Pseudobacter ginsenosidimutans: one gene and its partner. The protein of the gene in region 1 interacts with the protein of each later gene in a pairwise test. Links are inferred from orthologs where the notes say so. Each region holds a gene or a part of one and is shown in the gene's direction. Other genes may lie near its edges.

Region 1 (16,113 bases):
CCTGGTGCTTCCTGCAGAAGCCAAAACCGGAATGCCTGCCGCCAACTATTTCCAGCTGTATACAGATTGGATCTACGAGATCGGCATCACACCCAACCATATGGACGCCATGAGCCATATCGGTGTAGCACGTGATGTGTGTGCTTATATGAGCCATCACGACAAAAAGGATTTTCGCGTGAAATCCCCGTCAGTGAACGCTTTCAAGGCCGATAACACCAGTCTTCCCATCACTGTGGAGATCGAAAACAATGAAGCCTGCCAGCGATACAGCGGCGTATCTGTTTCAAATATCACTGTAAAGGAAAGCCCTCAGTGGCTGCAGGATAAACTGCGCGCTGTTGGCCTTCGTCCTATCAACAATATCGTAGACATCACCAATTTTGTTCTGCACGAAACCGGTCAGCCATTGCATGCGTTCGATGCAGCTGCCATCACGGACAATAAGGTGATTGTAAAGAATCTCGCGGAAGGGACTCCCTTCATTACGCTGGATGAGAAAGAAAGAAAACTGAGCGCTGAAGATCTGATGATCTGCAATGGTGCTGGTGAAGCGATGTGTATTGCCGGCGTGTTCGGTGGTATCAAAAGTGGTGTGAAAGAAACTACCACCAATATCTTCCTGGAGAGCGCCTGGTTCAACCCAACGGATATCCGAAAAACATCTTTCCGTCATGGTTTGAGAACAGATGCTGCTGTCCGTTTCGAGAAGAATATCGATATCAGCAATACGGTGAACGCGCTCAAACGCGCTGCACTGTTGATCAGGGAACTGGCAGGAGGCGAGATCAGTTCTGAACTGGTTGACCTCTATCCACAACCGAAAGAGAAAGCGGCGGTGCAATTGAAATATCATTTTCTCCGCAAGCTGAGTGGTAAGAGCTATCATTTCGATTCTGTGAAGAAGATCCTCGCCAGCCTTGGCTTTGAAGTGATCAAGGAAGGGATGGACGATCTCTGGATCGCTGCTCCATACTGGAAGCCTGATATTACATTGCAGGCAGATGTGGTGGAAGAGATCATGCGGATAGACGGGCTCGACAATATCGAGATCCCTGCCGCGATCACGCTGTCTCCTTCAGTGGAAGCCGACCGGTATAAATATCTCTACAAAGAAAAAGCCTCCAATTACCTTGCAGCAGTTGGATTCAACGAGATCTTCACCAACTCCATCACCAATGCCGCTTACTTTGATGAAGCGGACCTCGGCAATGCAGTGAAGCTTCTCAATAACCTGAGCGCTGTGCACAATATCATGCGCCCCTCCATGCTGGAAACCGGTCTGGAAGCCATTCTGCACAACCTCAACAGGAAGAACCAGGACCTCCGGTTCTTCGAGTTCGGTAAAACCTATTCTACTTCCGGCTCCGGCAAGTATGAAGAGCACGAGCATCTCTGCGTATACATTACCGGCAATGTGGAAGAACAGAGCTGGAAATCCAAGGCTGTGGCTGCGGATCTCTATCATCTGAAAGGTATCGTGGCAAGGATATTGCAACTCTGCGGAATAAGCAAAGTGAGCTGGAAAGCGGCGGAAGACAATACTGCTGCCAAAGGCAAGCTGGTGAATGCCCTGCAGGTGTTGATCGGGCAGGATGTGATCGCTGAACTGGGGATGGTGAGCAATACAGAACTGAAACGTTTCGATATCAAACAAGCCGTTTTCTATGCAGACTTCGACTGGCAGCAAATGCTGAAGTTCATGGCGAAGCAAGACCTGAAAGTGAAAGAACTGGCCAAACAGTTGCCGGTGTACAGGGACCTGGCCATGATCGTTCCAAAAGCCCTTGCTTATGCTGAAGTGGAGAATGCAGTGAAGAAAGCGAAGCTCGACAAGCTCCAGCGCATACAGTTATTCGATGTTTTCGAAAGTGAAAAGATCGGTTCCGATAAGAAATCACTCGCCATCAGCTTTACTTTCCTGGATGAAGAAAAAACTTTAACGGACAAGGAGATCGATGGCATGATGAACAAGATCATGGACGCCCTTGAAAAAGACCTGAAAGCCGAGATCCGGAAATAGTTAAAAATTTATCCCATGTCGCAGACAGAGTCATTGAAACGGTTCAATGAAAAATTGCAGCTTGTGGTGCAACAGTACCAGGCTATGCAGCGGGAGAATGTCCGGTTGCAAAAGGAGCTTCAGGATCTGAAAGGGAAGGAGGAGCTGCATGTATCACAGATCTCCGAGCTGGAGAACAAGGTGGCGGCGTTGAAGATGACGGCCGGTCAGATAGAAGTTACTGACAGGAAAGAATTGGAGAAAAAGCTGAACCTCTACATCCGGGAGATAGACCGGTGTATTGCCATGCTTGGAGACTGACCGATTGATTATACCCGTTTTACCAGGCGCATTTTTTGTTCGTCCTCGCCCTGGGATAGCTCAAGTGTGTATACGCCGTAAGGCAGGTCGTTGAGGCCTTTCCAGGTAACAGTATTATCGCCTTTGGGAACATTGGCCTCCATGCGGCTGCATTCTGCGCCTTTTTCATCTCTGAGGATGGCCCGGAGGCTGGAGCGGATGGGAGCTACTAACTCGAACGTAAGGACGTCGATGAAAACGGAAGACTTGACTTTAGCTAACATGGTAGTCGTTTGGTTTTGGGATTTGAAATCATAGAATACGGGATCCGGTTGTCCTTGCCTTAACCATCCAAAACGATCCAGAGTTGGTCCTTAATACATGAAAACGTCCGTTGTGAATACCGTGTGGATAAATATAGAGCACCTATTTCAAATTTGCAAGCAATGGAAGAATTAATTCCAATAAATGTTGTGATAGGCGACAGAACCTATCGGATACGCATATCCCCTGTTGATGAGGAAGTGGTCAGAAAGACCCTGAAGCTGATCAACGACAAGATCATTGAGTTCAAAACCAATTTTGCAGGGAAGGATATGCAGGACTATGTTGCGATGGTGATCCTCTGGTATGCCACACAACAAAAAGCGGCCGGAAACCAGCCGCTGATTGATCATGAATCGGAACTTCAATTGTCCGCCATGGAAAAAATGTTGGATAAAATATTGTCTTCCGAAAGCTGAGCCGGATTATTGACGGTTCAACAATGCGTCTGAGTCTATCTTGATCTTAAAAGGGATTTCCTGTCCCATCGTTTCCAGTTTTCCTTCCCCTTCCATGTTGAGTTTTTTAGCCTTTACCAGGCCTGAAGCAGTCTCCATGGTATACTCGCCTTTGAGAAGCCCTGTCAGGTCCATATTCATGGTCATTCCGCCCTGCTGCATTTCACCACTGCGGCCAACGGTTCCGCCGAAAGAAATAGTTGCATTGGCGCCCTGGATAGAAACCACTCTGTAGTTGAGTACATATTTAGCATTGGTCTTTGGATCAGTGAGGCTGTCAATCCAGGTATCTCCGGTTTTGAAAGTCTTGCCTTCAGGAAGGTTGGCGATGATCTCGAGGCTGGTTCCAACCTTGCTCATGCTTTCTCCCATGCCACCGCCCATATCGTTCATGATATCGCTGGCTGGATCTGCTTTTTCATCGCTGGCAGTGATCATTCCTTTTTTATCTGTAGTGATATTTACAGGAGTATTGAGTTTTGCGCTGAAAGCTTTTCCGAATTCGCTGTCGGCATCTTCTTTCTTATCTGAGTCGTAGCTCATGGTCTGGGGACCTGCCTGCATATCCATCACAACACGTGTAAGGATGGTGTTGAGTTTATTATCTGTGGCGGTAACATCGGTTACACCTACTTTGCTGGTGAATTTATAGTTGTTCACCATATCCATGGACTGGCCCATCATTTCCATGGTCATCACCATTTTCATGGAACTGGTGGATTCGATCTGCTGGCCTTTCTTGAATTCGGCTTTACGGGTAATGGTTTGGGCAGAGGCAGCTCCCGTGATCAATACTGCTGCAATGGCGATGAATTGTTTCATACAATCTTTGATTATTTAGTAAGGTTAGTCGCGCGGACGCGATCGATATTGCAAATGAAGGCTAAAATAATTTATTGGGGAACAGAAATAGTTGCGCCGGAAGAAATTTCAGGCGGGTGAGCAGTAAAAATCAATTTCTGGAGATAAGAAAATGGAAGGGAGGCAATCGGCGCATGTCCATCAGCCTTTCCAGCTTTACCGGTTTGCGCAGCATTTTGGGGAAGGAAGTGATCTGCGCTATTTCAACAAGATTGCCTTTGGCTATAGCTGCGGATGTGAGTATGCGACGACAGAGTTGTTCATGATGGTCCAGAAGGGCCAGCTCTTTCGACTGACTGTCGTTCAGCAATACTTCAAAATGTTTCAATTGATACACCCGCATAAAACTGGCTTTTGCCTGATGCTAATTTCGGTTTAATAACAGATATTTCCTATGGTTGTTTGACGTTTTTTATTACAAATACCTTCGCGGTACCGCTTTCAGCTTTGCAGCAGTCCGCAAACCCGCACTGCATCGGGTTTTTTACCAGCCGGAAACCAGCTAAAACAACCTCCTGCTACATCTTGATTATTGCATGTTTTCACCAAATTTCGAGGGCCTTTTTCTTTCGCACAGCCTGTGTGAATTTCTTTTAGGAACGGGTGCCAAACTTTTGTAAATTGGGGATAGGTATAGCATCAGTGTGGATAACCCATCAAACCCTGTGGGTACACTGGTGGATTGCGGGTGATGAAATATAGATCGGAAAAAATTTTTTTCGGGACGATGGAGGGGTTTATATTCGCCCTCCTGACTGACGCGGTAACATTGCGATAACCCTGTAGTAACATTTTCGTAACAACAAGGCTGGATACTAACCCGCAAGTCATTGGTTGGTCACCCCAATTAATGTGACAAGCCCTTTTTACGCCTATACCTGGAAAAACTGCCCGAAACGGCTGCTCTAACCAATGTGTTTAACTTATTATTGACCCTCTTGAATGGACTTGACTAACCTTAATAAAGACCGAAAGAATAATCGGCGCAAAGGTTCCCTGGACCTGAGCACGATGGTATATGGCAAAGTACCCCCGCAGGCTAAAGACCTTGAAGAAGCTGTCCTTGGAGCCATTATGCTGGAAAAAAGCGCTTTCGATACCGTTATTGAGATCCTCAAACCCGAGTGTTTTTACCTGGATGCCAATCAGCGTATTTACCGGGCCATGCAAAGCCTCCAGCAAAAGAACCAGCCTATCGATATCCTTACCGTGGTGGAAGAGCTGAAAAGTAAAGTAGAGCTGGAAATGGTAGGCGGTCCGTACTACGTGACCCGTCTCACCAACGCTGTTGTATCATCCGCCAATATCGAAGCGCACTCCCGTATCATCCTTCAGAAATTCATTCAGCGCGAACTGATCCGTATCAGCGGAGAGATCATCAGCGACAGTTATGAAGACAGCACGGATGTATTCGATCTCCTGGACGAAGCGGAGAGCAAGCTTTTTGAGATCACCAACAATCACCTTCGTAAAAACTTCGACAGTATCGATTCTGTGTTGGTGAAAACCGTACAGCGTATCGAAGATATGCGCCACCGTACGGAAGATATCACTGGCGTGCCCAGTGGATTTCCTTCACTGGACAAAGTCACCTACGGATGGCAGCCATCGGATCTGATCATCCTCGCTGCCCGTCCTGCGGTAGGTAAAACGGCATTCGCCCTTAACCTGGTCCGCAATGCGGCACTCAGCAGCAAACAGGTACCTGTGGCCTTCTTCAGCCTTGAGATGAGCTCGGCACAGCTGGTACAACGTGTACTCTCAGCCGAAAGTGAGATCTGGCTCGAAAAGATCTCCCGTGGTAAAATGGAAGAGCATGAAATGAAACAGCTCTATGCCAAGGGGATCCAGAAACTGGCGCAGGCGCCCATTTACATCGATGATACAGCAGCCCTCAACGTATTTGAGCTCCGAGCCAAGGCCCGCCGTCTCAAGAACAAACATAATATCGGCATGATCATCATCGACTACCTTCAGCTCATGAGTGGTGGCGGTGGTAAGAATGTGAACCGCGAACAGGAGATCAGTACCATCTCCCGGAACCTGAAAACACTGGCGAAGGAGCTGATGATCCCCATCATCGCACTGTCCCAGTTAAGCCGTGCGGTGGAAACGAGAAAGGAAGGGAACAAGATGCCACAGTTGAGTGACCTTCGTGAATCGGGCGCCATCGAACAGGATGCGGACATGGTAATGTTCATTTATCGTCCTGAATACTACGATATCACTTCCAATGAAATGGGAGAAAGCAATAAAGGTGAAACGCACGTGCGTATCGCGAAGCACCGTAACGGTTCGCTCGAAACCATCAAACTCCGCGCCCAGCTTCATATTCAGAAGTTCGTGGAAATGGAGGAAGATGATTTCGGTGGTCTCGGAGGCGGTGGCGGCAGCTGGAGACCTGTACCTACTGATGGCGGCGGTGGCGGCGCACAAGGCCAGGATGGCGGTGGAGCCAAGCTGTATATCCAGGCCGGTAGTAAAATGAATGATATGCCTTTCGGGGATGATGACGATTCTCCGTTCTAAGTTGCTGCTCCTATGAGTTTGCCAATCTTCTTTTACGCAGAACCTGTAACAGTGAACGAACTGGTGCAATTGCCGGAGGAAACTTCAAAGCATATTGTACAGGTGCTTCGTATGGACAATGACGAACATCTTCAACTGGCCGATGGCAAAGGCAATCTCCACCTGGTGGTCATCGCAGAAGCACATAAAAAGAAATGCATCGTAAAAGCGTTGAGCACCACCGTTAGTCCGGCTCCTGCAAGAAAGATCAATATCGCTATTTCACTGTTGAAAAATGCCAGCCGGTTTGAATGGTTCATGGAGAAAGCAACCGAGATCGGTGTAACCGAAATTATTCCGCTGATCTGTGAACGCACGGAAAAACAACATTTCAAGAAAGAAAGATTCGAGAATATCCTTGTCAGCGCGATGCTGCAAAGCCAGCAATCCTGGTTGCCTGTATTGCATCAGCCTGTTCACTATGAACAGCTCTTCCGCCTGGAAGATACATTGCTGGCCTCACAGAAATTTGTTGCGCATTGCGGGGAAACTCAAAAGACGTCTCTTGCTTCGGCTGTCGACTTCAGCCAATCATCCCAATTTATTTTGATCGGTCCGGAAGGGGATTTCACACCGCTTGAGATCAAACTGGCGCTCGATCACAAGTTCACTCCTGTAACGTTGGGGGATACCCGCTTACGCGCTGAAACGGCAGGAGTGGTGGCTGCTACATTACTCTGTATTCATTAATCACATTTTGTCCGGTAGCTCGCGTCCCCGCGAGTGGCAATAAAAAAGCGGAGCCATTGGCCCCGCTTCTATCCTGAATATTTAGCTGATCAATGTTGTCTGCTTGCATTCGTCCCTGCCGGACTGTTCTCTTTGAGCTTTGGCTCTCGCAACTCCACCGGTTTCTTTTTCTTCTCGCGCTTGCGCATCCACATATTCAGCAGCTCCACACCAAAGGAAAATGCCATCGCAAAGTAGATATAGCCTTTATCGATATGGCTGTGGTGTACAGGCTCCAGACCTTCAAAGAAGAGGCTGAAACCAACCATCAGCAGGAAGGCCAGGGCCAGCATCTTCAGCGTGGGATGCTGATGGATGAAGTTGCTGATCTTGTCTGCAAAGAAGAACATGATGATCATGGCAATGATCACGGCAATGATCATTACCGGTACGATGCGCGCAAGTCCAACAGCCGTAATGATACTGTCGAACGAGAACACCATATCAATCACAATGATCTGCGCGATCAATGAACCGAATGAAGCTGGCTTATTGTTCTTCGGATTCAGCGATTCCTCATCGCCTTCCAGCTTGTGGTGGATCTCCTTCACTGTTTTGTACAGCAGGAACAGGCCACCCACAAACATGATACAGTTACGCAGGTTGAATGAAACATGCGTACCCCTTATGTCGAATCCGAACAATTCCGAGTTACCGTTCTTTACCAGCCAACCGATGGCCATGAGTAAAAGGATGCGGACGGTGATGCCGGCAAACATCCAGATACGGCGGGCCTTGAGCTGTTGTTCTTTGCTCATTCGTCCCATCAGTATCGACACGAATATCACGTTGTCGATGCCGAGCACCACTTCTAGTGTAGTTAGTGTTAATAAACTGATCAGTGCGTCGATCGTAAATAACTGCTCCATGAGCGGGTCAAAGTTTTAAAAGCTGAAAGTAAATTAGTAGTGGTTGGTTGCTGTTTGTTACAGTTGATCTACGCTTTCCATTTGCTGCTGATCTTTTTCACGATAGCGGGACCTTCATATATAAAGCCTGTCCAGATCTGCACCATCACTGCGCCTGCAGCGGCTTTGGCGGCTGCATCTTCACCGGTGAAGATACCACCTGATCCGATCACCGGGATCTTTCCGCCCGTCTTCTCACAAATATAACGTACCACTTCCGTAGAACGCGTGAGCAACGGCTTTCCGCTTAGACCTCCGGCGCCAATGGCTTCCAGGGTGCTGGCGGGTGTTTGCAGGTTATCACGACTGATAGTGGTATTGGCGGCAACCAGTCCATCCAGTTGGATCTCAAGTGCCAGGTCTACCACATCATCGATCTGCTCAACGGTAAGGTCTGGTGCAATCTTCAGTAATAACGGTTTAGCTTCAGCGCCGGACGGCGTGAGCTGGTGATTGATTGTCTGCAAATGCGAAAGGATCTTGTGCAGGGAATCTTTTTCCTGCAGTGCACGTAAGCCCGGTGTGTTGGGCGAGCTAACGTTCACCACAAAATAGTCCACAACATCATAGAGCTCCCTGAAGCAGATTTCGTAATCTTTCCAGGCATCCTCATTGGGCGTTACTTTGTTCTTACCGATATTGCCGCCAATGATCAATGGAGAAGAAGCATGTTGCTCTTTCCATTTTTTCAATCGCGCAGCAACTACTTTAACGCCGTCGTTGTTGAAGCCCATACGGTTGATCAGGGCCTTGTCTTTCGGCAAGCGGAAAAGCCTGGGTTTATCGTTCCCCGCTTGCGGTAGCGGTGTAACAGTTCCGATCTCCACATAACCGAAGCCCATCACTTCCAGTTCACTGAGGAAGAGGGCATTTTTGTCGAACCCGGCAGCCAGGCCAATACGGTTAGGGAAATGAAGCCCAAAAAGAGTGGCAGGGTTTGCTGATACGGGTTTGAATGACGCTGTCAGCATTTTGCGGATGAAGCCGATGCGGCATCCAAGTTTGAACGTGTTCATGGCAAAATAGTGCACACTTTCAGCATCGAAAAGGAATAGTAATTTGCGAATTAACTGGTACATATTGGGGTGCGAAGATAATGCAACTTTAACGGACAGCTATTTGGCGGGAAGAAAATGGATTATTAACTTTGATACAGAAGGTTGCATAAACAACTAATGAATCACTTAAACATATTTTATGCAGGAAGCATATATCGTAGCAGGGTATCGTACCGCAGTTGGTAAATCCAAGCGGGGGGTATTCCGTTTTTATCGTCCGGATGATCTGGCCACTGAAGTGATCAAATCGCTGGTAGCTTCTGTGCCCGGACTGGAGCCTAAAATGGTGGATGATGTGATAGTGGGCAATGCGGTTCCCGAAGCGGAGCAGGGCTTGCAGGTGGGCCGTTTGATCGCTGCCAAAGCGCTGGGTATTGAAGTACCGGGCATGACAGTGAACCGCTATTGTGCGTCCGGCCTGGAAACCATCGCCATTGCTACGGCGAAGATCCGGATGGGAATGGCAGAGTGTATTGTTGCCGGCGGAACCGAAAGTATGAGCCTGGTGCCAACATCTGGTTGGAAGCCTGTTCCTTCTTATGCTATCGCGAAGGATGAACCTGATTATTTTCTCGGCATGGGGCTTACAGCAGAAGCTGTAGCCAAAGAATATGAAGTGAGTCGTGAAGACCAGGATGCTTTCTCTTACCAAAGCCATCAGAAAGCGATCAATGCTATCAAGAATGGCTATTTCAAAAGCGGTATCCTGCCCATCAATGTGGAGCAGGTATATGTGAACGAAAAAGGAAAGCGCGCAGTAAAAAGCTATGTAGTGGATACTGATGAAGGACCACGTCCGGATACCAGTATGGAAGCGCTGGGTAAATTAAGACCAGTGTTTGCTGCCAATGGTACCGTAACAGCCGGTAACTCTTCTCAAACCTCTGATGGCGCTGCCTTTGTGGTAGTGATGAGCGAAAGGCTGGTGAATCAGCTGGGATTGAAACCTATTGCACGTCTGGTTGCCTGTGCATCAGCGGGTGTGCATCCCCGTATCATGGGCATCGGTCCGGTGGAAGCAGTTCCCAAAGTGTTGAAGCAGGCCAATATGAATCTTGGTCAGATTGATTTGGTAGAATTGAATGAGGCCTTCGCTTCACAGGCGCTGGCCGTGGTTCGTAAACTGGGCATCAATCCGGATATCGTGAACATCAATGGAGGCGCTATTGCGTTGGGCCATCCGCTGGGATGTACAGGTGCCAAGCTCACTATTCAGATCACGAATGATATGAAGCGATTGGGCAAGAAGTATGGCATTGTTACTGCCTGTGTTGGCGGTGGACAGGGGATTGCGGGGATTATTGAGAATATCAGTTAAGAGATTGAAATAGATTAGTTGCAAGCCTCCGGTGAAAGCCGGAGGCTTTTTTGTTGGACGATATTAATCGGGATGAAAAATCTGCGGAAAATCGTCATAATTACCCTCATTTTTAGGCTTAAAGAATCCCTGAATGCAATTGGGATTTCTGATGCAGATCTGGATATGAGTTTTTGAAATGATGCCTGAGCCTTCAAAAGCTGGCCCTCCTTCAAAAAAAGCGCCGCGTACAGAATCGAAAATCCTGAACCTGGTATGACCTTCAGTTCTTTTATCATCACTGATCCTTTTCTGAAATTTAGCATGCATATATTCTATCACTGCACAATCAAGGTATCTTAATAATTTGTCCTTGTGTATGTCGCCTTTAGAATCTTTATTGATCGGGAGTGGGGTACCTGTAGACAAGTAAGATTCAGCCATGGTATTGTAGTAATTTGACAATAGGTGGATATACTCACTGTCCAGCAAATCACAACAATAACCTAATTGAAGCACTGCTCCAATTACTGCAGGCTCCGAAATTTCACCACGGGCTTTTTTCTCCAATGCCCATAGCCAGGCTCTCTCCTCATTGTTCTCCCAAAAATAAAAACCATGGCCCAACCACTCGAATGGCTTTTGGCTAAATTTGATTCTATCGGGCTGTGAAAGCAATTCATCCCGTACTGCGGCTTCACAACCGTGGAAACCGAACACCAGGTTCGACTTAAAATCATACATATACTCCGCTATTTAGAAGCGGAGTACTGCTCGAGGATTTTATAGGGTTCTGTGTAGTTGCCGTTCTCATCAAAGATGCCTGCGTCGACCAGGTCTTGAAGCGCCTCTTCACGAGTTAATTTCCTCTGTCTCAGACTTACCGCTAAATCCATCATTCGCTGATAGTTTGCTCTTTCTTCGTCTGTCCATGTATACATAAGAGAAAATTTAGAGTCACTAATTTACAACTTCTTTCGAACAAACTTTTCTCCCAACCCTTCTCACGTCAACATCCCCCCGAACTCCTGATTCCTCAAAATCCCTGTCGAAGCACGCTTTTCACCCCAATCCGTATTATTACGATTTTCTCTGAATTTTTACTTGTTGATGGACTATTTCTTTCAAATGGCAACATTTTTGAGCATAAATAGCGTTAACTGCTTACCCCAAAAATAACCGTATGGATAGAAGAGCATTCTTCGCCCTGAAACCAAAAGCCAATACTCCTGCCACCTCGCCATTCGGCGGGCTCCGCCAGATCACTTCAGGTTTGAACCCTTACACGGGTCCCTGGACTACCAATGAAGTAGCGCACCTGCTTAAAAGGACCATGTTCGGGGCTAAAAAGTCTGATGTGGACTATTTTCGCGCCATGTCAATGGATGCCGCTGTGGACGCGCTTTTGAACGTACCCGCAACAGTACCTGCTCCTCCGGTAAAAGCATATAGCAATGAAGATATCAACCCTGCCGATCCGGATTTTGCTATCCCCATTGGAGCAACCTGGGTGAATACACATACCAACGACGGCCAGGCGAACTACAACAGGATCATCAGCTGGAAAGCCTGGTGGACTTCCCTAATGATCAACCAGGAAAGGAATATCGGTGAAAAGATGAACCTCTTCTGGCATAATCATTTTGCCACAGAAACCGGATTTTATAAAGTGGGCATTTACGCGTATCGTCATTACCTCTTGCTTAGAAGTCATGCCACAGGCAATTTCAAAGCATTGGTTCGCGGGGTAACCATCGATCTTGCCATGCTCAATTATCTGAATGGCATGCTTAGCCGAAAAGAAGCGCCAGACGAGAACTATGCACGTGAATTGCAGGAGCTTTTCACACTGGGAAAAGAAAACAATCCAAACTATACTGAACCAGACGTGATAACGGCAGCACGCGTGCTCACCGGCTGGTGTATCAATGAAGCAACAGATGAGGTTTTCTTCGATATCAATCGCCACGATACAGGAAGCAAAACCTTTTCCTCCTTCTATGGCGGTACTACCATCGCCGGCCGTAGCGATGCCAATGCAGGTGAAGCTGAGCTCGACGATCTCCTCACCATGATCTTCAACAAAAGTGTGGAAGTCTCAGAATTCATGGTGCGCAAACTCTATCGTTATTTCGTTTATTATACCATTGATGCCAATACGGAAACCAATGTGATCAAACCATTGGCCCTGCTGTTCCGCAACAGCAACTGGGAAGTGAAACCTGTGCTCGAACGCCTTTTCAAAAGCGAACATTTCTTCGATGTGCTTTCACAGGGCTGCCTGATCAAAAGCCCGCTTGACCTCACTATTGGTCTCTGCCGTGAGTTCAATGTTCAGTTCCCTTCGCCAACTGACTATGAAGCTTATTACGGCTTGCTGGACTTTGTAAGGTTCCAATCAGCCGAAATGCAGCTAAATCCCGGCGACCCTCCCGGTGTGTCCGGGTGGCCAGCATACTATCAGATTCCACAATTCCACGAGGCATGGATCAATTCAGATACCCTGCCTAAAAGAAATATTTTCTCAGACGTATTGATTGGCTCAGGCTATATGAGGAATGGTCAGGTACTTAGGATCGATCCCGTAGAATTCACCAACACACTACCCAATGCAGTTAACCCGGATGTGCTGATCAATGATGTGTTGAACCTCTTCTACCGGGTACCCTTATCCGATGCATCCAAAACCATCATCAAGAATGCGATCCTGCTTACCGGTCAAACGCAGGATTACTATTGGAGCAATGCATGGAATGCATACAAAACCGATCCCACCAATATGGTGAAATACGAAGTAGTTTACCTCAGGCTACAGGCATTGTACAAATATTTCATGAACCTGGCCGAGTACCAATTAGCTTAACCCAACCGCCTGCTCCCGCAGGAACAACCAATTACTATGAAACGCAGAGAATTCTTTTCACAAACTTTGCCGGCAGCCATTACACTGCCCGGACTTTTCAAAGGTTTTTCTGTTAAAGCATATACCGGCTCTTCGCCATTGATTCACTCTTTACTTGCTACCACCGAAACAGATAAGGTACTGGTACTCATCCAGCTCAATGGCGGCAATGATGGATTGAACATGGTAATACCTGTTGAGTTCTACGCAGGTTATCAGAATGCAAGAAAGAATATCGCTATCCCTCAGAATAAGGTCCTTACCCTGAACGGCGTGGTAAAAACAGGATTGCATCCTTCCATGGCCGGCCTGCAAAGCCTTTACAACGAGGGCAAGCTGGCGATCGTTCAGGCTGTGGGTTATCCCACACCCAACTTCTCGCATTTCCGCGCCACAGATATCTGGATGAGCGGCTCCGATTCAGAACAGGTGCTCACTACAGGATGGACAGGCAGGTATCTCGCCAACGAGTTTCCCAACTATCCTAACGGATACCCCAATTCGCAGATGCCGGACCCGCTGGCCATTCAGATCGGTGCCGTGGCCGCTCTGGCACTACAGGGACCTACCATGAACATGGCGATGAACATCAGCGATCCCAACAGCTTCTATGATTTTCTCGAAGACATTCAGGATACTGTTCCGGATACACCATGGGGTAAGGAACTGAAATATATCCGTCTTATCGCCGGACAAACGGAGAGATATTCCACCGTTATCCGCGCAGCAGCCAGGCGTGTACCAACACAGGGCAGCTACCCGGGCAATAACGACCTGGCGCAACAATTGAAAATTGTAGCAAGGCTCATCAAAGGCGGATTGAAAACACGGATCTATATGGTGAGCACCGGAGGATTTGATACACACGGAGGCCAGGTGGAAGAAAAAGATACCACCACAGGAATGCACGCTTCACTGCTCGGCAATCTTTCTAATGCTATCAAAGCGTTCATGGATGACCTTAAAGGTCTTGGAGTGGAGGACCGCGTGATCGGAATGACCTTCTCCGAATTCGGAAGACGCATCAAATCCAATGGCAGCTTCGGAACTGACCATGGAGCCGCCGCGCCTGTATTCGTATTCGGCAAAAATGTCCGCCCGGGCATTGTAGGAAACAATCCCAATATCCCTACCAGCACTTCGGTGAACGACAATGTGCCTTTTCAATACGATTTCAGAAGTATTTACGCTTCCCTGCTCAGTCAATGGTTCTGCGTGAAAGAAACCGATCTGCAGACCATCATGTTTAAAAATTTTCAGAACATCCCACTGGCTTACAACAATGCCTGTACCACTACCGGCCTTGACGATGTGATCCGGAATTCAGGCGATCAACTTATCATTAATTATCCTAATCCGTTCACCGAAACCACCAGTATCACCTTCAAAACAAAAGGCGGTCATACTATGGTACAGGTAATGGACAGTCTCGGTCGCGTTGCAAAAATTCTCACGGATAAGGTCTATGCCCCCGGTGCCTATACGCTTCCATTCGAAAGCCGTGGCCTTCCGGCAGGTGTTTATTATGCACGTTTTCAGAATGGCACCACCCAACAGGTAAGATCGATGCTGAAAGTGAGATAAGTATTCAAAACATATTAATACGAATAATCTTTAAGCCCTTTTCAGGGCTTTTTACTTTCATATGGTAAATAGTTTTAAATTGCCCCATATTGATTACATCCTATGGTGAAAGTTTTTATTACTGACGACCACGAATTATATCTTGAAGGACTTACCCTGTTACTCGGAAAACAAGAAGGAATACAGGTTGTTGGTACGGCCATGAACGGAGGCCATTTGCTGAAACAATTGCCCGAACTGGAAATTGACGTGCTGCTGCTGGACGTACACCTGCCCGATATCGAGGAAGAGGATCTCCTCAAGCAGATCCGCGTCATCAAACCCGAGTTGAAAGTGCTTTACCTCACGCTCATGAGGGGCACCCGTTACATCCATAAACTGGTGAAATACGATATCCAGGGCTATCTTCTGAAGAATGCCAGCATGGAAGAACTGAAGAAAGCCCTCAAAGCCATCTCCACGGGCGAGAAATACTTCAGCAAAGAGATCAATATCCTGGATACGGAACAGGACTTCCGCAATACCATCACCATCGAAGACAAGAAGGTGGAAGAAATTCTTTCCCGCCGCGAAATTGAGATACTGACCCTTATTTGCAAGGAATTCAGCAACTCCGAAATTGCAGAAAAACTATTCCTGAGCGTAAGCACCGTGGAAACCCACCGGAAGAACCTCATCGCTAAATTAGGCGTGAACAATACGGTTGGACTGGTAAAATTTGCGCTTAAGAACCGGCTGATCGACTGATATCCATTTTCGATTTATGGAATTTTAATTGCTGCCAACCGCAAAACGGTAGCAGATTCCTTATCTTTCCTATAAGCAACCCGATTATCATTTGAGACCCTGGCTCCTCATTACTCTCCTTATTGGCAGTATGCCTGGATACACACAGGTGGATACTTCCCGCCTGAAAAGCATCTATGACCGTTGTCTCGATTTCTCGGAAGACAAGAAAGATTCTATCCGCTATTATGCTGCTTTCATCGAAGAGGAAGCGGTCAAGCTGAAATTCAACAAAGGCCATGTGCTGAGCTGCCGGCTCAAAGGGATCTATGAAGAAATGATGAGCAATTACGAATCTGCCATCCATTTCTACCTGGAATCGCTGGATGCTGCCCG
Region 2 (15,980 bases), 300 kb from region 1 along the record:
GGCATAGTCCCAGTCGCGGCTATACGCAGAAGCTCCGCAAATGATCATCTTTGGTTTTTCTGCGAGGGCGATCTGCTCCAGTTGATCGTAGTCAACGATGCCGGTATCTTTTTTCACACCGTAGTGCAGCGCCTGATAGTATTTGCCGGAGATATTGGCGGGGCTGCCGTGTGTGAGGTGTCCGCCCATACTGAGGTCCAGACCGAGGATCTTATCACCTGGTTTGAGGCAGGCGAGGAACACGGCTGAATTGGCTTGTGCACCGGAGTGGGGTTGCACGTTGGCCCAGGAGGCGTTGAATACTTTTTTGAGGCGTTCGATGGCCAGGGTCTCTATCTCATCAATGACTTCACATCCGCCGTAATAACGTTTGCCAGGATAGCCCTCTGCATACTTGTTAGTAGCAACAGAGCCCATAGCCTGTATTACCTGCAGCGATGTGAAATTTTCAGATGCGATCAGTTCAATGCCGTGGCGTTGGCGGTCCAGTTCCTTACGGAGGAGGTCAAAAACGAGCGTGTCTTTTTGCATGGCGCAAAAATAGTGAGAACGCCCCATAATTTTCACTATTTTCACGGTTTCGTAAGGAACCAGCTTTGTTGTTTTTGGATAAGCTGAAAACAGAATTTCGATATGAAGGCAATTATTCCCGTAGCCGGTGCAGGCACCAAACTACGGCCACATACATATACTCAACCCAAGGCTCTCATCCCGCTTGCAGGAAAAACAATCCTCAGCATTATTGTGGACCAACTGAAGAGTGCAGGGATCAATGAATACATTTTTATCATAGGCTATCTCGGACAAAAGATCCAGGACTATGTAAGAGATAATTATCCCGATATCAAGGCGCATTTTGTACACCAGACTGAAAGACATGGGATCGGTCATGCGATCCAGCTCACCAAAGACATCGTTGAAGACGACGAGATGTTTGTGGTATTGGGCGATACCATCTGCGAGTACGATGTAAAAGCCGTGCTGGATATGCCGCATTCCGCGCTGGGTGTGAAGAGGGTTGACGATCCCCGGGAATTCGGCGTGGCCGAGATCGGGGAGGATGGGTTTATCAGCAGGGTGGTGGAAAAGCCGCAGATCCCCAAATCGAATATGGCGCTGGTGGGCATTTACCGGATCAAGGAATCCGCTTTCCTTTTTCAATGCCTGGAAAGTAATGTGCGTAACCAGGTGATGACGCGTGGCGAATATTCATTTACAGATGCACTGGAATGTATGATCCGCCAGGGGGCAAGGTTTCAGGCCTTCAAAGTACAGAACTGGTTCGATTGCGGAAAGAAAGATACACTGCTGGAATCCAATGCCACCATGCTGAAGAAATTCGGCAGCATGATCTCCCAGGACCATAACTTCGAGAACACTATTATAGTTCCTCCTGTCAGCATCGCGAGGGGCTGCGATATCCGCAATTCCATTGTGGGCCCCAACGTCAGTATCGGCGAAAAGACCGTGGTCAATTACTCCATCATCAAGAACTCCATAATCGGCTCATTTGCTGATCTGTACGATATTGTACTGAGTGAATCCCTGATCGGCAGCGATACCGAAGTGAAGGGCGAAAGCCGGAGTCTAAACATTGGTGATAATACGGAGATCGATCTTGGGAAATCATGACAATTTTCCCTTAAAATTTCTTTAAAGCTTCACCCGTTATCAGGGAGATTGAGTAACTTTCATGGCTGAATGCAACATTCGGTATAGCTGTCTTGTCTTTTTACAGAGAAGACAGAGTATGGACAGTGTGATCGGCAGGTAATCAACTTTGCCAACCTTTTAAACTCCTATTATGAGAGTTCGGAAAAAAATGCTCCTTATGACGGCAATCCTGCCGCTGGCCCTTTTAGCCAAAGCTAACAATGGAAATAATGGGGAGAAGGAGCGCGGAAAAACAGAACCTGTTTTGTATGGCATGGTAGCTGATGCTGTGACCAAAAAGCCTGTGCAGGGAGTAACATTATCCATTACTACTGCAGCGAAGGGACAGGAGAACGTGAAGGATAGAAAAGAATATGTAACCGATGCGGCAGGGCAGTTCAAAGTGCCTCAGATGCCGCCAGGTGAGGTGGTGATCGTGTTAGAGAAGAAAGGCTACAAGACTTACAAGAAAGAGAATGTGATTATCAAAGAAGGAGTTTCCCTTAAAATGAATTTAGATCTGACCGCCGATGAAGATGAAAGTGACGTATTTCATCCACTAATGCGGATGATGGACGGTGATTAATACACATCGGGGTTTACCCACAGTAAGAAGCCGCTTTGTAATACAAGGCGGCTTCTTGTTTTTGTAGACGTTTCCTTTATTGTGACTAAAAAAAGCGGAACTGAGAACAGTCCCGCGTATAACGCAAATGAGAAAACACTAATCGTGTAAAAAATCAAGATTTCCGTCTTCCTTCTTCAGTGTAACGGAATCTTTTTTGAAATACTTCCTGTATTTGTTGGTAACTGATTCCGGTTGTTCATTGCCGTTAATGCTGAGTTTACTGTCGTTGTAGCGGATGGTATAGTCTTTCTTCGTATCCAGCAGTCCGTCTGCTTCCATGGCATAGATCATCTCCTGGTATCCCTTCAGCTCGATCTCTGCTTTTTTGATCTCTTCTTCTGCGCTGCGGATAGATTTTTCTATGTCCAGCTTGTCGAACCTGATATTCTCTCTGGCTTCTGCAATTTGTTTTTTGGCGCGCCCGATCTGTTCCTTCACTTGTTTCTCATGGCGCTCCTGGCTAAGGCGATGTTCTTTTTTCGCTTTTTCCATTTGCAGTTTTACTTTTTCCATCACTTCTTTGCTGATGTGTTCGGTTGCTCCCGTGGAGTGCTCAACAGCTTCTTCCACCTGACGTTGTATGGCTTCAAAATCGATATTCTTCAGCGCTTCTTCTGCATGGAGTTGGGCTTTTTCGATATCGATCTGGTCAAGGGACCTGAGCATTTCCTCCTGTGCTTTTTTCCAGTCTTTGGTCATTTGTTTCTGCAGGTTGCCCCTGGCTTTTTCAAGCTGATCCAATTCTTTGTCCAGGTCTTTGAGGTATTGTTTCTTAGCCGGATCTTTTGATTTTTCCTGGCTGAATGCGGGGGAGGTTATCAATACTCCGGCAATGGCGGCGGCTGCCAGCATGGGGCGGACAGTCAGTCTGTTCATGTGTGACAATTTCATGCGAACATGGTTTTAATAGTAATATACGATGGTTTTCGTAATAAAGTACGACGATTTTCGTAAAATGTTGCATGGAGCTTGAAAAAGAAAAAGGTGCATCTTTCGATACACCCTTTGAAACTTATTGTGATACGTAATCAGTTACTTCTGAAAGCCCATTTCCACATTTCTTTCCAGGTAACTTTTTTACCGTAGAGGAGGATGCCTGTGCGGTAGATCTTTCCTGCCAGCCAGGTGGTGCCGAGGAAACCGAGTACCAGCAGGACCATACTGGTGATCAATTCCCAGACTGCCACGCCATCGGGGATGCCATGTGCCACGCGTGCCATCATTACAACCGGTGAAGTGAGCGGGAACAGGCTGCCGAATACGGCGAGGCTGCTGGTAGGATCATTCACCGCTTTCATGGCGATTACGATCGCGAAGATGATGGGCAATGTGATTGGCAGCATCAGGCTTTGTGCATCCTGTGGATCCTCATTCACGGCACTGCCAACAGCAGCGAAGAGAGATGAGTACAAAAGATAGCCGCCCAGGAAATAGAAAAGGAAACAAGGCAGGAGCAGGGGCAGCATTTCTTTCACCTGGTCAAGGAAAGTAGCCGCTCCACCCTGAGGCATTTGTTGGGCAACATCTGCCATCTGACTGGCCGCCGGGGTGTTTACACCCATCACGAGTGTTACTATCAGGTTCATCGTAACACCCAGAACGATCCATATAAGGAACTGTACCAATCCTACTGCACCGATGCCAAAGATCTTACCCATCATTAGTTGTATTGGCTTCACGCTGCTCACGATCACTTCTGCAATGCGGTTCACTTTTTCTTCCATCACACCACGCATTACCATGGTACCGTAAATGAAGAGTACGATATAGATCAGGAAGCCGGAGATCATGCCTACTGCATAGGCAACTCCGGATTTATCCTGTTTCTTATCGCTTTCAAGTTTATTGATATCGAGGATGGCATCACGTTGCGCACTATCGAGTTGTGCTTTTGAAACGTAAGCCAGCATTTTGTGTTCCTTTATCGTGTTGTTGATCCTCTTTTCCACTTTTTCCCTGGTGATCAGTCCGAGGGACTTTGCAGTTCTGATACGGATGGAATCAGTAGCAGAGTTGAATTGTTCAGGAATGTACATGTAGGCATTGAAGCTGCCTGACTGCACACTGTCGCCCAGTTGATTTTCCTTCAGAGAATTCTGAAATGTGAAGCTGATATCTCCGTCGTTTTTCAGTTTTCCTTCAAAGACGTTAGATCGGTCAGACACCAGCACCTTTACAGAATCTCCTCCTTTAACAGAGAACCAGATGATGGCGGCATAGAATCCTGCAAACAGCAGGGGTAATAATATCGTTGTCAGCAGGAAGGTCTTTTTACGAACCCTGCTGGTAAATTCTCTCTGTGCAATGATCCAGGTTTTGTTCATGGTCAGTTGTTTTAAGCGTTGATCGATTCAAATTGACGGGCAGTGGGCGTTCCTTCCACCAGCCTGATAAAGATCTCGTTGAGCGATGGCAGTATTTCCTGGAAAGCGGTTATACCTGTGGGTTGGTCCAGGAAAAATTGCAGCACATCATTGGGTCTGCGGCCTTCGTGGATCTTCACTACCAGTTCATGCTGATTTTGTTCGATCACTTCAAATACATCTGATATGATTGATTTCGGATTTTCTTCAAAGCTGATACGGAAGAGATGTTCCTTGAACTGTTGTTTCACCTGTTTTACGGTGCCATCCAGGATCTTTTGTCCTTTGTTCACAAGAATGATATGATCGCAAATCTCTTCCACCTGTTCCATCCGGTGGGTACTGAAGATGATGCTGGCGCCGTTTTTGGCCAGGCGGTAGATCTCGTCCTTGATGAGGTTGGCATTCACAGGATCGAGTCCGGAGAAGGGCTCATCGAGGATAATGAGTTTCGGTTCATGGAGAACGGTAGTAACAAACTGCAGCTTCTGGCTCATCCCTTTACTGAGGTCTTCCACTTTTTTATTCCACCAGCTCTGCATATCGAAGCGGATGAACCATTCTTTCACTTTCTCTGTGGCAGCGGCCTTGCTCATTCCTTTGAGTTGAGCGAGATACACAGCCTGTTCACCGATCTTCATCTTTTTATACAAACCACGTTCTTCCGGCATATAGCCTGTGAGAAGAATATCAGTCTGTGTGTTGAAAGGTTTTCCGTTGAACAGGATCTCACCCTCGTCTGGGTAGAAGATGCCGGTGATCATTCTGATGAGGGTGGTTTTGCCGGCTCCGTTGGGGCCCAGCAGTCCGAATATGCTACCGGGCGCCAGTGAGAAACTGATATCGTCCACTGCTTTCTGGGTAGCATAATACTTCCTGAGGTTTTTGACTTCAAGGATGTTCATGAATAATGCTTTGGTGAAGTTGAAAAAATAGGGGTTACGTCCCCGGAGGGGTAAAGCAACCACTCTTTAGTAGCATAAAAGTTAAAATTATTACAAACGGTTCCAAATAAACCTTTCATGAAGGCTGCAGAATGGCATGGATGGCAGCGGCTACGCGCTCACCGTCCATTGCGGCGCTGACGATGCCTCCGGCATATCCCGCGCCTTCAGCACAGGGGTAAAGATTGGTGATCTGTGGATGCTGCAGGGTTTCTGCATCGCGTGGGATCCGCACCGGGCTTGATGTCCGGCTTTCGGTGGCTACCACCAGGGCCTCATTGGTGAAGTAACCGCGGGCGCCATGACGGCCTGGCATCTTTTTACCAAATTCTTTAAATGCCTGTTTGAGGGAATGATGAACGAAGCCTGGGAGCACATCTTTCAGGGAAGCGGCGTGAAGGCCCGGCAGGTAGGAGCAGTCGGGCAGTGTAGAAGAGACTTTTCCTTCCACAAAATCGACCATCCTTTGCGCGGGCGCAACCAGTTTTCCGCCACCAGCGTTCCATGCTTTTTGTTCCACGGCTTGCTGGAAATGCATGGCGGCAAGTGCTCCATATTTATTATACGAACCGAGGTCAGACAATTCCACGGATACCACCATTCCTGAATTGGCGTAAGGATTATTTCTTTTGGAGGGAGACCACCCATTTACCACCAGTTCGCCTTCGGCAGTGGCAGCAGGAGCGATGATACCGCCCGGGCACATACAGAAAGAAAAAACACCACGTTTATCTACCTGTTGCACCAGACTATATGAAGCAGGCGGCAGGAATTCTCCACGCGAAGGACAATGATATTGCAGTTGATCGATGAGTTGTTGCGGATGTTCTATGCGCACACCGAGTGCAAATGGTTTTGCTTCAATCAGTATCTTACTATCGTGCAGGAGTTGAAAGATGTCGCGGGCGGAATGTCCGGTTGCCAGGATCACTGCATCGCCGTGGAACATATCTCCTCTGGCAGTAGTAACAGCTTTGATGATCCCATCTTTTATTTGCAGGCCTGTCACTTTTTGTTCGAAGAGGAATTGGCCTCCGCAATCGATGATGGCTTCGCGTATTGCGGTGATGATCTGTGGCAGTTTGTTGGTGCCAACGTGAGGGTGTGCTTCGTACAATATCTTTTCATCTGCGCCGAACTGAACCAGCAGTTGAAGGATGCGGTTGACATCGCCGCGTTTGTTACTTCTCGTGTACAGTTTTCCATCACTGTAGGTGCCTGCGCCACCTTCTCCGAAGCAATAATTGCTTTCCGGGTTCACGATCCCTTCTTTGTTCATTTGTGCAAGATCTCTTCTTCTTGCCCTCACATCTTTTCCTCTTTCAAGTATGATGGGTTGAATACCAAGTTCGATAAGTTTCACTGCAGCAAACAATCCTGCTGGTCCGGCGCCAATGATCACCACTTTATTGGCAGAAGCAGATACATTGCGTAATGGAATGGTAGCCGGTGTTGCAGGGTGGAAGGGTTCATTCACGAATACATTGATGGTAAGCTGTATCCATGTTTGCTTTCCACGCGCGTCAATAGAGCGTTTGCGGATTTGGTAGCCTGTGAAGGCATTGGATTGTATACCGAGATGACTGGCAGCATATTGCTGCACGATGTTTGCATTGGCTGCTTCAGATGGTAGCAGTCTGAGTGTAAATGTTTGTTGCATGGTGTCAGGTAGTTAACCTAAAAGACCTTTAATGAATATGGGTATTATTGTACCCGAAGCTGCAAAAGTAGTGAATGAGGGCGACAAAAAAACGCAAACACATCATGACGAAAATAATGTCTGTTGTGCAGATTTCTTGACAAATTATATTGAAAAAGTAGAAGTACGATTGTTCTTTTTCTTTCAGGATGGAGAAGCTTTTAAGGTATAACATTTTTCCATTTAGTGCCTGGAAAAAAGGGAAAAAATTTTTCCGTGGCGGGTCAAAAAAAAGAGGGGGAAATTGGAGTTCGTTTCAAATTATTTGTATCTTCAATGACATCAGTCATCAGTTATTTTTTTATGAAGAAATGTGCCTTCAGATATGAAACGCCTGGTAATTTCTTCATCCAGATTTTCTGCAAAACCACTTGCGAAAAAGATTCCGTTCAGTGGGAGCAAGATATCCGGCCGGAACAGAAGTATGTAAAGAATGTTTCGCGGTGTTTGCTTAACTATCTCTGCTACCTTACAACAACGAGTGAAGATGCTTCGGTTCAATCAGATCGTATCAAACGGTTTTTGGCGATGGGTGCTGGAATCTTTTCCACATCCTTTTTGATTGTTGACAAAACTTTTTCTGTAAAACAGTGATTAAAATTCCGGCTGATCAGTTATTGCTGATCAGCAGACTACATCTGTGTTTATACGAAAAGTAAAGATTAATCTACTGTAGATAAACAATGTAGTAATTCCTAAAAAAACAAGTGAATAAAAAATTTTTTTATCCACAGGAAATTTAGATATTCGCACCCCTGCTCAAGTTTTTTTTGATGAATTAAATCAGAGAAAGTCTGAAATCCTGTGAAGAATTTTTGCGGTTGGCATGATTAAGGCATATTCCTAACTCAACATAAAAACTGCTTGTAGAATAATGGCAAAATCTTTTGACAAAGTTTGGAGCAATTGTTTGGAAATTATCAAGGACATAGTTGAGTGGCAACATTTCAAAACATGGTTTGAACCTATCAAGCCGGTTGAGTTAAAAGAAAACATTTTGGTAATCCAGGTACCCAGTCAGTTCTTTTATGAATACCTGGAGGAACATTATGTGAATTTGTTGGCAAAGACTTTGCGTAGAGTGCTTGGGAAAGAGGCCAGGCTGGAGTACCGGATCATGGTTGATAGTGGTAACCATTCCAACAAACCATTGACGATGGATGTTCCTACACATGGTTACAAAACATTTTCCAGTAATGAAATGGACTTTCCACTCATCATACACAATCCGGTAAAGAATCCGTTCGTCATTCCGGGATTGAAGAAAATGCAGATCGATCCGCAGCTCAATCCTATATATACGTTCGAGAACTTTATTGAAGGCGATTGCAACCGTGTTGCCCGTCGTGCCGGTAAAACGGTAGCGGAGAAACCAGGAGCCAGCTCCTTCAATCCGCTGGTGATCTATGGTGGTGTAGGATTGGGTAAGACTCACCTGGCGCAGGCCATCGGTAATGAAACAAAAAGACTTCAACCTAATAAGGTAGTATTATATGTAAGCTCGGAGAAGTTCATCAACCAGTTCCAGGACCATAGCCGGAACAATGCGATCAACGACTTCATCCATTTCTACCAGCTGATAGATGTGCTCATCATCGATGATGTACAGTTCTTCAACCGTGCAGAGAAAAGCCAGGATGCTTTCTTCGCTATCTTCAATCACCTCCACCAGAGCGGCAAACAACTGATCCTGACATCAGACAAACCGCCGAAAGACCTGGAAGGTGTACAGGAGCGACTGCTGAGCCGCTTCCGCTGGGGCCTCAGTGCAGACCTGCAGGTGCCGGATTACGAGACCCGCATCGAGATCCTGGAGCGCAAGATGAAGAACGACGGTCTTGAAATGCCTCGCGAGGTGGTAAAATACCTGGCCTATAACGTGAACAACAACGTCCGCGAACTCGAGGGCGCTTTGATCTCATTATTGGCACAATCTTCGCTGAATAAGCGGGAAATTGACCTCGATTTGGCAAAAAGAGTACTCCGTAATTTCGTGAAAACCAGCAGCAAAGAAATTACCATCGAGACGATCCAAAAGATGGTATGTGAGTATTTTGATGTGCCGTATGATAAGCTGTTGCAGAAAACCCGGAAACGGGAGATTGTTCAGGCCCGTCAGATCACTATGTACCTGGCGAAGGCATTTACCAAGAATTCATTGAAAACCATCGGTGAACATTTTGGTGGAAGGGACCATACTACGGTTATCCATTCCTGCCAGACTGTAAAAGACCTGATGGACACAGATAGTACCTTCCGCGAAAGCGTGATGGAGTTGCAACAGAAAGTGCAACTGGCTGCCATGTAAATCTGATAAGATATTTGTTATATAATAAATCCCGCTCTGATCAGCGGGATTTGTTTTTTATAATGCTGAGAATAAAAAGATTAATTGAGTTTGGAAATTGAAATTTTCCGCTTATTTTTGCCGTCCATTAAGCGGAATGCTTATTACGGTGAGGTGCCTGAGTGGCCGAAAGGGCCGGTTTGCTAAACCGTTGTACGAGCTTAAACTTGTACCGAGGGTTCGAATCCCTCCCTCACCGCAAAAAAAGGTTCATAAAACGAAAGTTTTGTGAGCCTTTTTAGTTTTACAAAATTCTCAAATACGCTTCAGGTTGAAGAGGATGGATCAAGGATCAAGTTGAAAAATTTAGGGTCTATTCTTTCGCCCAAAAAATCCAATAAGAAATACTTGATGCAAAGTTTCAGCGTATTGCCAAATAGTAATTATTCAATCCCTGCAACCTAAACAAAAGAAGGGTGCCATTTGACACCCTTCTTTTAGCATGCTATAAAATTGATCTTATTACCTCATCAGTTACAAGGATATTTTGAATCCCAATCCACTTCAGACAACAATCGGGGGAACTCAGTCCAAACCTGGTGTTCTGCATTGTCTTTAGGTAATGTACTCAACCGGTCATAGCGGCGCATATCGAACCAGCGATGTCCTTCCATGAACAGTCCATAGCGGCGTTGGTTCAGCAGTTCATCCAATACGGCATCTGATGTTACGGCACCTGCATAATCATTCAGTCCGGCTGCATCCCTTACGATATTCAGAATACGCACTGCTTCATCCAGATCGTTGGACTGCATGGCTGCTTCCGCTTTCATCAGCAACAACTCTTCATTACGGATGATGCCTACCGGCGAAGAAATTGTTTCAAACATCTGCACTTCATAAGGCATTAGTGGAAATCCTGTTGGAGCCAGCGGATTAGTTCTTTGTTTCACTTTTGCTGTACCATCTTTTTTGTTTCTGGGTAAACCAAACACACGTTTATCACCAGCTTCAGCCTCAGGTACAAAATTAACCTGCACCAGTGTGGTTACATTGGTAGCGTTTTCATTTTGAAAAAATGGATTGGTAGCATCATTGGCTGTTGTAGAATAGGTGAATTTCGGGCCTGCATCCATAGAACCAGTCTCATTGATGAAAGACTCGTTCAATGCACTACTCAAGGCTGCCCAGTCTTTCTGGTACATCGCAACACGGGCAGCTACAGCACGGTTGAATTTTCCGAATTTTTCCGGAGTTTCAAACCCCGCCCACCCTGCGGTCATAGGAAATGGAAAGGTATTGCTTCCTGTTTTCAACGCCGCATTACCATCTTCCACTAATTGTTTAATATAGGCCAATGATTGCTCATAAGTGCTGAAACAACCTGGCTTCAGCATATCGCCGGGCACACGGAGATCAGTGAAGGAAGTACGGATACCCTTGGAGTAAGCCATGTTTGCAGCATTGAGCATAACGTAGGCCTGTACGGTTTTTACAAATCCTTTCACTGCAAGTTTTTCAGCATCGGAAAGTGCAGAGGACTTCTCTGCAGATTGGTGAAGGATTTCGGCACGGCGGCGGGTTTGACTGGCAGCGCTGTACCAGCCCATCATCAAACCACCCGGATCGATGGGTTTGCTGCCCTGAAGTTCTTCATGGAAGCGGCTTTCTGTGGAAGCATAATAAACAACTTCTCTGCCAATACAGCCGCTCCAGGTATAATTTGCAGAAAGACCGTTGCGCATTACAGACTGAACTCCAACTCCAAGCTGATTGATCTGTTCTTTGGTAGCATTGTTCAATACGGTTTCAACAGCCGGATAATTCGGGTCGGTAACCAGTTCAGTTTTGGTACAACCTTTCAACAGCAAGCCTGCTGCAAAAAGTGTTGCCAGTGATATGCTGATTTTATTCTTTATTCTCATGATAGCAATAGTGTTTAGAATTCAAAATTTAAGTGGAAGAAGAATCGGCGTACAGCTGGGTGTGGTGCCAGGTCAACGCCGGTGGATAAAGCGCCGCCTGCGTTGCTGGTATTGAAGTTGGAAGCTTCGGGATCATACCCATAGTAATCAGTGATCAGGAGCAGATTAGATCCTGAGATACCTACACGAACGCGCTCAGGTCCTTTTTTCAAAATACTCTTCAGCGCAGATTCGGGAATAGTATAATAAAGAGATGCTTCTCTCAGGCGAATGAAGCTGGCATCAAAAATAAAGTTACTGATTACCTCTGCCTGTCTTTCCCTGCCAATTACATCCTCTTTTCCTGGCTGGCTGTAGTCATGTGTAGTACCACCTTCATCTTTCAGCAATTTGGTAAGCGAGGCATTATGTCCACCCTGGCTGGTATGCCAGAACATGCCGAACTCGAATCCTTTTCCAAATCGCACTGTGTTTCCCCAGCTCATCTGGAATTTCGGTTGTGACTCTTTGTAAGGAACAAGCACATTGTTTTCATCAGGACCATACCACAGAGTAGGAGATTGACCCTGCACCAGGCGTTTCCTTCCATAATTACCAAACCCTGAACTACCAACAAATGCAGGCGGAACATCCAGGCGGGTAATAAGCGATTTGTTAAACCACCATTGAATGTTGGTAGACCATTCGATATCTTTCTTCCTGATGATAGCAGCATTGAGACCCAATTCAACACCTTTGTTTTCCATATCTCCCACTGGGAAAACTGAAAGGCTGCTAACACCTGTTCCTGCGGACAGTGTGAAGGGGAAAAGGAAGTCCTGGATCTTCTTTTTATAATAGGTGGCTTCCAGCACAACACGGTTATCAAAAAGACCCAGATCAACACCGAACTCCAGCTCGGTTGCCCTTTCAGGTTCCAGGCGGCTCAGTCCAAGGGTTACCGGTGCAGCCACACCCAGCTGTCCACCGTAGTTTATCGGAGACATGCGTGAATAAGCTCCGTTGAAAGTGGGGAATCCGGAAGTTTGTCCATATGCGATACGCGGCTTCAACATCGTTACAGGAGCCACATTCCAGAATGCAAAATTGGTGAGATTAACAGCCAGTGAAGCTCTGGGGAAATAAAACCATTTGTCGAAATTCAAACCTGCCAATGTGGATTTATCGGCACGTACACCTACACGGCCGATCACTTTATCGTCCCAGTTGATATCCTGGCTGAGGTCAAGCGCTACTACCGCTTCTTTTTCTACCAGGCTTTCAGTAGTCACACGCTGACCTGTGCTGGGGTTACGTTGACCACCGAGCAATCCATCACCCTGGATCCAGGAAATATCACGACGCTGATCATCACGTAATACCACAGCGCTGGTAGTGAGATCGATATTCTTTCCAACATTCACATTATATGCCAATGATGTTTGGAGATAAGTATAAAATATTTTGTTGAGTGAGTAACGTGTGGCTCCTTTCAAACTATTGCCAGACTGGAACTGCATGTCTTCCGGCATATATGCCCTTGGCTCGGAGAGAATAAAATCGATACCGCTTCTGAGTCCGAGCTTCAGGGAAGATCTTTCCTTACGCAGCAGCCATACGTTCATTTCACCTGAATACAGGAAACGGTTGGTCCTTTCCTTATTCTCTGCCCTGTCTACCACTTCGAAAGGATTTTGACCGGTATTGGGAGACTCAGGATACTTTCCATCTGCCGTTTTGTTCAGGTTAATGAAATTAGGAATATGGGCAATGGAATAAGCCAGCGCCACACCATTGTTGTCATTACCGGCAAAGCCGCGGCTGGTATTGGTGTTCAGGTAATTGGTACTTAGTTTCAGATCGATGAAATCAGTAAGCTTATGGTCCAGGTTGAGGCGGATACTGTGACGTTTGTATCCTGTATGTTTCTGGATGCCTGTTTCACTTTGCAGTGATCCGGCAATGAGGAACCTGGTTTTATCAGTTCCGCCGGATACAGTGGCATTGGTATTACTGATTAAGCCTGTATTACCCCAGATCAGTTTTTCATAGTCCCAGGTTTGTCCGTTGGCGGCACGGAACAATTCCAGTGTTCTATCCTTACTCAACGCATAACTTCCGTTGTCCGCATCAAAGTTGTTGATCTTTTCCTCAGTCCAGTTTTCTGAGCCCAGCAAATGCAGTGCACGCGCCATACCCAGATCCTGGGAAACGTTGATCCTCGTCTTACCTGATTTACCGCGGCGGGTAGTGATCACAATCACACCGCCATTGGCGCGTGTTCCATAGGCTGCTGCAGCTGAAGGACCTTTCAGGATATCGATTGATTCGATATCACCGGGATTGATATCCGAGATCCTGTTGGGGGCCTGGTCTTCAGATCCCGCATTTGAGCCTACCGCACCGCTGAACGAATTCGTCCCTGCGCCAGAAGGCAACTGGCTGTTGTTTACGATGATCCCATCGATCACATATAACGGTTCTGAAGAACCGATAACTGTAGATACGCCACGAAGACGGATAGACATACCTCCACCCGGAGCACCCGTATTGGCTGCAATAACAGCTCCTGATACTTTACCGTTCATGGCGGCATCCAATGTGGGAGGACGTGTGCTACCTGTAAGTTCTTTGGCACTCAGTCTGGTAACAGCATTTGCTGCGTTACTTCTTTTGATACCGCCTGCCAGTCCGGTAACTACCACCTCACTTAAGTTGATGGCTTCTTCCGACAAAATAATGGTGAGGTCCGCAGCAGCAGCAACGGTGCGTGTGGTAAAGCCTACGTAAGAAACTGTAAGCTTGTCTTTTGATGCTACTGTGAGAGTGAAAGTTCCGTTAGAGGAGGTCTGAATGGAATTTCCGGCTTTATTGGTTACCGTAGCGCCGGAGAGCGGTAAACCATTTTTGTCTGTTACTTTGCCCGTGATTGCTTCCTGGGCAAACGAAAGGAATGGGAATAGGAGGGCCAGCAGGAGCAGGCTGACCCCTCGAGTCAATTTCATCATGTGTTAATTGTTTGGCTTTAATAATATAAACCGCATAATTAACAATTAGTTTCTGCTCTGATTCTATACGTGATGACGAACTAAACAAATAGCATTCTGAATTATAGTAGTATCTACTTGTATTCCCGGCTAAAAACACCGGAAATGATAATAGCCCTTCTGAATGTACAATTTCCATATGTTATGTCAAATGAAAAGCGCCTGTGAGCGCCGGCCTGACAAAATTTGGCACCGTCATCCGGTTTGGTTGCTCGATGGAAATCCTCTTGTCGGCTAGAGCAAATTAAAAGATTGCATACATCTCCTGTTCTGGAGCGGACAGTCAATAAGAATATCGTTAAACGGAAAGATGAGCTGTAAAGATTATTCTGGCAACGGAACTCCCAATAAAAAATGCTGAAAGATTTGATATCACGATCTAACGGTATACTATACCTGCTTTTAAGTTATCCTGCATACTACAGCACTGGAATTTCCTGCATATCCTCTGTGTAACTCTCTCCACAATATTTTTTTTCAACAGCAACAACCAACCTTCCCAAAGCCTCGTAACTCCTTCGGTCTCCCATTCATTTCTTCCCGGGTACCCATCCTGCCTGCCCCCCGTTCCCGTACCACGAACCTCCATTGTACTATCAATTACAATTCCGTACTGCATTGCAGGAATTAATCACTTGTATGAAATATACAGTTCTCATTTATTAAACAATTAAAACCAACTTTATGAACAAGAATTGTATGCAGGCTTTGCGGAGCAGAACGCCTCTGTTCTCCATCATCACTGGTTTATGTTTTCTTTTGTTATTACAGGCTTGTAAGAAAGGAGACCATATGCCGGGCAAGGAGATCGATCTGAAACTCATCGCAGACAACCTGATTTCTCCGCTTGGGGCGATGTCTGCACCTGATCAGAGTAAGCGCCTGTTTGTGATCGATCAGATCGGTAAAGTTTGGATCATCGATAAGAATAACCAAATGCTGCCGGTTCCGCTGATCGATCTCAGCAGCAAAATGGTAACACTGAATCCCAATTATGATGAACGCGGCTTACTGGGGCTGGCATTCCATCCCGGTTTCAAAAGCAATGGGAAATTCTATGTGTATTATAACCTGCCGCCCCGCAGTGGCGGACCCGCACCTGGCGCCAACTGGAATAATCTCAGCCGTGTTTCGGAATTCAAAATCGCAGCAGCAAATCCCAATATGGCGGATATGAATTCAGAAAAGATCCTGCTTGACCTGGATGATCCGCAAGGCAACCACAACGGTGGCACCATCGCATTCGGACCTGATGGCTATCTGTACATCGCCATCGGTGATGGCGGTGGCGCCAATGATACACCCGTCGGACATGCAGACGATTGGTATCCCGTAAATGCAGGCGGTAACGGGCAGGACAATGAAGCTAATCTCTTCGGCAATATCCTTCGCATAGACGTCAACAGCGGTTCGCCATATGGCATCCCGCAAGACAATCCCTTCGTGAACAAACCA

Evidence for each region.
Region 2: the proteins of dnaB (region 1) and dnaA interact in binary tests that used the Escherichia coli proteins (3 or more experiments, as listed by UniProt). The link is inferred for Pseudobacter ginsenosidimutans from one-to-one orthologs.

What each region holds. Positions count from the first base shown.
Region 1 is NZ_CP042431.1:2,678,304-2,694,416, forward strand. The notes cover bases 4,182-7,180. They hold dnaB (replicative DNA helicase), read left to right. Parts: upstream 4,182-4,887; coding sequence 4,888-6,474; downstream 6,475-7,180. Other genes in these bases: FSB84_RS10940 (hypothetical protein), read right to left, coding at 4,182-4,288; FSB84_RS10950 (RsmE family RNA methyltransferase), read left to right, coding at 6,487-7,180. In the rest of the region: pheT (phenylalanine--tRNA ligase subunit beta), read left to right, coding at 1-2,023; FSB84_RS10920 (hypothetical protein), read left to right, coding at 2,039-2,323; FSB84_RS10925 (hypothetical protein), read right to left, coding at 2,332-2,586; FSB84_RS10930 (cell division protein ZapA), read left to right, coding at 2,749-3,045; FSB84_RS10935 (DUF6263 family protein), read right to left, coding at 3,052-3,906; more of FSB84_RS10940, read right to left, coding at 4,037-4,181; more of FSB84_RS10950, read left to right, coding at 7,181-7,203; FSB84_RS10955 (TerC family protein), read right to left, coding at 7,293-8,111; FSB84_RS10960 (quinone-dependent dihydroorotate dehydrogenase), read right to left, coding at 8,180-9,229; FSB84_RS10965 (acetyl-CoA C-acyltransferase), read left to right, coding at 9,348-10,526; FSB84_RS10970 (hypothetical protein), read right to left, coding at 10,590-11,249; FSB84_RS10975 (DUF1800 domain-containing protein), read left to right, coding at 11,689-13,368; FSB84_RS10980 (DUF1501 domain-containing protein), read left to right, coding at 13,405-14,991; FSB84_RS31015 (response regulator), read left to right, coding at 15,094-15,738; FSB84_RS10990 (tetratricopeptide repeat-containing sensor histidine kinase), read left to right, coding at 15,830-16,113. UniProt on the Escherichia coli protein: The main replicative DNA helicase, it participates in initiation and elongation during chromosome replication. Travels ahead of the DNA replisome, separating dsDNA into templates for DNA synthesis.
Region 2 is NZ_CP042431.1:2,971,191-2,987,170, forward strand. What follows is about bases 7,513-10,378. They hold dnaA (chromosomal replication initiator protein DnaA), read left to right. Parts: upstream 7,513-8,161; coding sequence 8,162-9,595; downstream 9,596-10,378. Other genes in these bases: FSB84_RS12125 (hypothetical protein), read left to right, coding at 7,513-7,881; FSB84_RS12140 (RagB/SusD family nutrient uptake outer membrane protein), read right to left, coding at 10,105-10,378. Also shown: FSB84_RS12090 (serine hydroxymethyltransferase), read right to left, coding at 1-531; FSB84_RS12095 (sugar phosphate nucleotidyltransferase), read left to right, coding at 634-1,632; FSB84_RS12100 (carboxypeptidase-like regulatory domain-containing protein), read left to right, coding at 1,832-2,239; FSB84_RS12105 (hypothetical protein), read right to left, coding at 2,378-3,172; FSB84_RS12110 (ABC transporter permease), read right to left, coding at 3,310-4,605; FSB84_RS12115 (ABC transporter ATP-binding protein), read right to left, coding at 4,617-5,549; FSB84_RS12120 (NAD(P)/FAD-dependent oxidoreductase), read right to left, coding at 5,665-7,248; more of FSB84_RS12125, read left to right, coding at 7,504-7,512; more of FSB84_RS12140, read right to left, coding at 10,379-11,499; FSB84_RS12145 (SusC/RagA family TonB-linked outer membrane protein), read right to left, coding at 11,514-14,486; FSB84_RS12155 (PQQ-dependent sugar dehydrogenase), read left to right, coding at 15,210-15,980. UniProt on the Escherichia coli protein: Plays an essential in the initiation and regulation of chromosomal replication. Binds in an ATP-dependent fashion to the origin of replication (oriC) to initiate formation of the DNA replication initiation complex once per cell cycle.